Regions from separate parts of the Proteus sp. Marseille-Q3619 genome, predicted to be linked through region 2. Evidence: predicted binding sites of a transcription regulator. Region 2 holds the regulator's gene; the other holds the start of a gene.

Region 1 (3,395 bases), 1.1 Mb from region 2:
TGGCAATACAAACGCGTATTCAACGTCGAAGTGGCTTAATTGATAAATTACGTTATTAGCGGTTAGTTGATAATGGAAAATAATAAAAGACAGGCATTGAGAGGGATACCTGTCTTTTTTTGTGCTTGGTAATTACTCTTTATGTAAGTCTAAAATCAAAATTTTAGAACGGCGTTGGTAATTATAGAGTGCTTGTTTTTCAATGGGTAATTTATCAATTTCAGCGGGTTCAAATCCTTTTTCTTGAAACCAGTGTATGCTACGAGTTGTTAGAACAAATAGCTTTTCTAACCCCAATTGCTTAGCATGCGCTGAAATGCGCTGTAGCAAGACCTCGCCACGACAAGAGCTACGATAATCAGGATGCACTGCAACACAGGCCATTTCACCAATTTTTTCTGATGGATAAGGGTAGAGCGCTGCGCATGCAATAGTCATATTATCGCGTTCAATAATAGTGAATTGATCAATTTCAATTTCCAATTGTTCTCTTGAACGTCTGACTAAAATACCTTGCTGTTCTAATGGGCGAATAAGTTCGAGTATGCCACCAATATCATTAATATTTGCTCTACGAACTTTCTCCGCACTCTCCATGACGATTTGAGTACCAATACCATCACGAGAGAATAATTCTTGAATAAGCGCACCATCAGATTGATAACTTAATAAGTGGCTACGCTCTACACCACGACGACAGGCTTTAACAGCTCCCCGTAAGAATCTTACTGTACCTGAGTGATAATCGCCTTCTGTTTGTAGCTCTCGAATTTTATCTTCAGCTTGATTAGGCAGCAGTTCAGAAACAATGTGACCTGCTTCATCGATAACACCTTGGAATGAGCAAAAACCAATCAGCTTTTGTGCTTTAAGTTTTATCGCAAGCTGTGTTGCCACTTCTTCTGAGGTGAGATTAAAGCTTTCACCAGTAACAGACACTGCAACAGGGCCAATTAATACAATAGCATTACTGTCTAACTGGCGATGAATAGCTTCTTCATCAATACGGCGAATTTTTCCGCTATGACAATAATCAACACCATCATCAACCCCTAATGGCTGCGCGATAACAAAGTTACCACTAACAACATTAATATGCGCACCTTGTAATGGCGTATTGCTTAAACTCATTGATAGGCGAGCTGTAATATCAAGTTGCAATGTACCCGCAGCTTGTTTAACGATTTCTAAGGTTTTGCTATCTGTGATGCGCGTATATTTATGATAAATCGGAGATACTTTTTGTATTTCAAGAGCAGTATCAATTTGTGGGCGAGCACCATAAACAACCACTAAACGAATGCCTAGGCTGTGTAACAACCCAATATCATTAATGATAGATGGGAAGTTTTCGTGAGCAATGGCTTCGCCACCTAGCATAATGACAAATGTTTTGCCTCTATGTGCATTAATATACGGAACCGAGTGGCGAAATCCATCGACCAATTCGGTGCTACGCTCTTTCATAAAACCCTCTCAAGTGAATTTTTATTCGAATTTAATGTATTTTTATTCTTTTTGGAGAGGAATGGCAAGTAAAATCCTATCTTATTGTTTTCCCTGAAGGCAGAATATTCGTGTAAAAGTGAGTAATTGTGCTGTTTTTAAGTGACAGTGAAGTGTGGATTGGGTAAAGTTTTTTGTTCTTAACTTTTTTTATCTCTTTTTAGAGTTTATTGACGTTAATCGTTTTTTTGGAATATTTTCATGAGTCATTCTGAGCACAATCAAACTCGTCGTCGTCTTGTTAAAGGAATTGGCGCGTTATTATTGTTAAGTATTAGTCCTGTTGGTCTTGCAGCCACAGCATCTATTGTTGCTGTGAGGGTTTGGCCTGCCTCGACTTATACTCGCGTGACTATAGAATCCAGTACACCACTGAAATATCGTCAGTTTGCATTGTCAAACCCTGAACGTATTGTGGTGGATTTAGAAGGTATTCAACTTAATAGCGTATTGAAAGGTGTTGCTAATCAAGTTCAGACTAGCGATCCGTATTTAAAACTTATTCGGGTTGGTCAAAATACACCTAAAACAGTGCGACTGGTATTTGAAGTAAAAACGCCTGTACAACCACAAATGTTTACGCTTAAACCTGTGGCTGAATTTAAAAACCGTTTAGTGCTAGATTTCTACCCAAGTCATGGGGCTGATACTGAAGATGATCCACTATTAGCACTATTGCGTGAATATAACGACGGTGATTTACAACAAGCTGTACCCGCACAAACAGACACACGTAAACCTGGCAGAGCGGGGCGTGATAGGCCGATTATTATAATGATCGATCCTGGTCATGGTGGAGAAGATCCGGGAGCAATCGGCAAATATAAAACTCGTGAAAAAGATGTGGTTTTACAAATTGCTCGTCGCTTAAGAACGCTTATTGATAAAGATGCCAAAATGAAGGCGTATATGACACGTAATGAAGATGTCTTTATTCCATTGACTGTACGTGTTGCTAAAGCGCGAAAAATGCAGGCAGATTTATTTGTCTCTATCCATGCTGATGCGTTTACAAACCGCTCTGCAAGAGGTTCATCTGTTTTTGCATTATCAAAAACTGGTGCAACCAGTAATACAGCGCGTTATCTTGCTCAAACACAAAATGAGTCTGACTTAATTGGTGGTGTGAGTAAAAGTGGTGACCGCTACGTTGACCATGCAATGCTTGATCTTGTGCAAACAGCCACTATCAACGACAGTCTTAAATTTGGTAGTGAAGTGCTTAAGCTGATGGGTGGAATTAATAAACTGCATAAAAATAAAGTCGATCAGGCTGGGTTTGCGGTATTAAAAGCGCCAGAAATTCCGTCAATTCTGGTTGAAACGGCCTTTATCAGTAATATCGAAGAAGAGAAAAAACTGAAAACAGCAAAATTCCAGCAACAGATTGCAGAATCTATTTTTAAAGGCATCAAAGCTTATTTTGCTAATGGCGGTGAATTAACGTTAGCTGATCGTAGTTAAATTCTTTTTATACCTTCTTTTCATATTCCAGTAGAAAGTGAATATCATCTGCTTTCTATTGGAATGTCTTATTGTTTTTCAACACAATAATCTTATTAAAATAAAAGAGAATGATCAGAATAAATGTATAAATAAGTTGGGTAATAGATTTGAATTAATAAATCAAGAGAGATGGTAAAAATGAGGAATAACATTGAAAAGAATTGGTTGCGGGAGCTGGATTTGAACCAACGACCTTCGGGTTATGAGCCCGACGAGCTACCATGCTGCTCCATCCCGCGACTGAATTGTTGTTTATAGAATTGGTTGCGGGAGCTGGATTTGAACCAACGACCTTCGGGTTATGAGCCCGACGAGCTACCATGCTGCTCCATCCCGCGACTGATACTATAACTTACTGCTTTGTGAATTGGTTGCGGGGGCCA
Region 2 (3,395 bases):
GTTAGAATAGTGACCAACTTCATGCTATTGGACAGAAATTCATGCACATTCATATTCTTGGTATTTGTGGCACCTTTATGGGAAGTCTTGCCATTTTAGCTAGAGCGAAGGGACATAAAGTCACAGGCTCAGATGCTAATGTCTATCCACCCATGAGTACTTTATTAGAAAATCAGGGAATCGAACTGATTGAGGGATATGACCCAAAACAATTAGAACCTGCCCCTGACATGGTGATTATTGGTAATGCGATGACACGAGGAAATCCTTGTGTTGAAGCTGTACTTGAAAAAGGTTTACCTTATACCTCAGGCCCTCAGTGGTTACATGATTATATTTTACCTGAACGTTGGGTGTTAGCCGTTGCTGGAACCCACGGTAAAACCACAACAGCAGGTATGCTGGCTTGGGTTTTAGAAGACTGTGGTTATAAACCTGGTTTTTTAATTGGTGGTGTACCGGGTAATTTCCAAGTATCTGCACAGTTAGGCGAAAGCCCTTTCTTTGTGATTGAAGCTGATGAATATGATAGTGCTTTCTTTGATAAACGCTCTAAATTTGTTCATTATTCTCCACGCACACTGATTTTAAATAATCTTGAATTCGATCATGCCGATATTTTTGATGATTTGGCGGCAATTCAAAAACAATTCCATCATTTAGTTCGTATCGTCCCAGGCACAGGAAAAATCATCATGCCTGATAGCGATATGAATCTAAAACAGACCATTGGTATGGGATGCTGGAGTGAACAAGAATTCACAGGTGAAACAGGAGATTGGCAAGCTAAAAAACTCAGTAATGACAGTAGTCATTTTGAGGTATTTCACAAAGGTGAGCGAGTTGGTGAAGTGTGTTGGGGACTTTCTGGTGAACATAACATGCAAAATGGCTTAATGGCGATTGTTGCAGCGCATCATGTTGGTGTTTTACCTGCTGATGCTTGTGAAGCGTTAGATAAGTTTATTAATGCGCGTCGTCGCTTAGAGCTACGTGGTGAGGTTAACCAAATAAGTGTTTATGATGACTTTGCACATCATCCCACAGCGATTCTGGCAACGCTTGAAGCGTTACGCAGTAAAGTCGGTGGAACTGCTCGTATTATTGCGGTGTTAGAGCCTCGTTCAAATACCATGAAAATGGGAATTAGCAAGGATGATATCGCACCTGCATTAGGTCGTGCTGATGAAGTCTTTTTATTCCAGCCACCTAATATTCAGTGGTTAGTGAGTGACATTGCAGAGCATTGTGTACAACCTGCTCGTTGGAGTACGGATCTTGATACATTAGTCGATATGATTGCGAAAGAAGCTCAAGCGGGCGATCATATTTTGATTATGAGTAATGGCGGTTTTGGTGGTATTCACGAAAAACTGCTCGCAAAATTAGCACAGCCTAAAGATCTTGATAGCCAGTATTAAAAATAAATAAGCCACTGAAAATTCAGTGGCTTATTTTTTGAAGCTGTAGAAAGGCTAATTATAATTCCTGATCAAAAAGATTCAGAATAGCGTCTCGTAATTCTTCTGTGGAAAATCCTGGTGCTGGTGTTGAAAAAATGGTGTCATCACCCGCAATACTGCCAAGGATCCCTTCTGCTTTGCCTAATGAATCTAATAAACGTGCAATAAGTTGTGCCGCACCCGGACTTGTTCTTATCACCACAACAGAATGGTTATGATCGATATCGAGTACCAGATTTTTTAGTGGGCTGCTTGCTGTTGGTACGCCAAGCTCAGTAGGAAGACAATAAACCATTTCCATTTTGGCGTTACGGGTTCTTACTGCACCAAATTTTGTTAGCATACGAGAGATTTTGGACTGATTAATATTATCAAATCCAGCCTCTTGTAATGCAGCCACAATCTCGCCTTGTGAACTGAATTTTTCTTCTTTCAGCAGGGCTTTAAACGCTTTAACCAAGTCTTCTTGCTTAGAAGGAACGCGCATAGTTCACCTTTAGTGAGTTATCAATAACCTGTGCATTATGCAGAGAAGTGAATTTTTATGCAACAAAAGACGAAGAAAGGCGCGTGATAGCCTCCTCAAAATTGTAAAGTAGAATGTACTGCAAAAAAAATTTATTTACGGCGTGTGAATGTGATAATTTAAGGAAAGTAAAACATTTGTTAAATAAATGATAAGCTTAAATGATTATCATAAGGATGATGGTGTACTTAACACTTTGTCATGTTTATTGAAATTATTTATCAAAAGAGTGTCCACTATCTCATTAACAGATAAGCAATTTGTTTAGAATAACCAAAGTATTATTTTTCACTGTAAATGCCTTATTATGCAATATTGCTGTTAAATAATTGTTTTTTACAAGGTGAATTGCGTAATAGTGAATATCTCTAAGGCGTTCCACTATCTTGTAAACTAAGGAGTATCAGAATGAAAGTAGCAGTTCTCGGTGCAGCAGGTGGTATTGGTCAGGCACTGGCACTTCTTCTTAAAAACCAGCTTCCTGCTGGTAGTGAACTCTCTTTATATGATATCGCTCCCGTCACGCCGGGTGTCGCAGCTGACTTAAGCCATATCCCGACTCAAGTTACTGTAAAAGGTTTTGCGGGTGAAGATCCTTCCCCTGCACTAAAAGGCACTGATGTTGTTCTGATTTCTGCGGGTGTTGCCCGTAAGCCAGGCATGGATCGTTCAGATCTTTTCAATGTTAACGCGGGTATTGTGCGTAACTTAATTGAAAAGGTTGCACAAAACTGCCCTAAAGCACTTATCGGTATCATTACTAATCCAGTGAATACAACGGTTGCTATTGCCGCTGAAGTACTCAAAAAAGCAGGCGTTTATGATAAAAAACGTCTCTTCGGAATTACTACACTCGACATTATTCGCGCCAATACCTTTGTCGCTGAACTAAAAGGTAAAGATCCACAAAAAACCAATGTTCCTGTAATCGGCGGACACTCTGGTGTGACTATCCTTCCTCTATTATCCCAAGTTGATGGCGTTTCATTTACTGATGATGAAATTGCTGCACTGACTAAACGCATTCAAAATGCAGGTACTGAGGTAGTAGAAGCAAAAGCCGGTGGCGGATCAGCTACATTATCAATGGGCCAAGCAGCGGCTCGTTTTGGTCTTTCATTAATTCGCGCTCTAAATGGCGAGAAAAATGTTATTGAATGTACCTATACAGAAGGTGACGGAGAATATGCCCGTTTCTTTGCACAACCTATTCTTTTAGGTAAAAACGGTGTAGAGGAATATTTATCTATTGGTAAATTAAGTGATTTTGAAAAGCAATCTCTTAATGGCATGTTAGATGTATTGAAAAAAGATATAATTCTTGGTGAAGAATTTATTAATAAATAAAGAAATACTTTTTTTGCTATAAAAATAATGCAAATTTAAATAAAAACCGCTGATACTAT

Evidence for each region. The regulator ArgR, encoded in region 2, controls arginine synthesis, uptake and breakdown. The targets are predictions, from matches to a motif close to ANTGAATAAAAATACANT.
Region 1: argA (amino-acid N-acetyltransferase) is a predicted target of ArgR. The motif match lies at 1,501-1,518, and genes of this name have one in related genera.

The regions. Positions count from the first base shown of each region.
Region 1 covers NZ_CBDIMP010000001.1:1,373,234-1,376,628, reverse strand. Annotated here, with positions in the region: gene recD (exodeoxyribonuclease V subunit alpha) at 1-59, shown strand, start outside; gene argA (amino-acid N-acetyltransferase) at 133-1,467, opposite strand; gene amiC (N-acetylmuramoyl-L-alanine amidase AmiC) at 1,708-2,970, shown strand; tRNA gene ACWPWK_RS06265 (tRNA-Met) at 3,175-3,251, opposite strand; tRNA gene ACWPWK_RS06260 (tRNA-Met) at 3,274-3,350, opposite strand; tRNA gene ACWPWK_RS06255 (tRNA-Met) at 3,381-3,395, opposite strand, start outside.
Region 2 covers NZ_CBDIMP010000001.1:2,494,841-2,498,235, forward strand. Annotated here, with positions in the region: gene mpl (UDP-N-acetylmuramate:L-alanyl-gamma-D-glutamyl-meso-diaminopimelate ligase) at 42-1,421, shown strand; gene argR (transcriptional regulator ArgR) at 1,480-1,950, opposite strand; gene mdh (malate dehydrogenase) at 2,398-3,336, shown strand.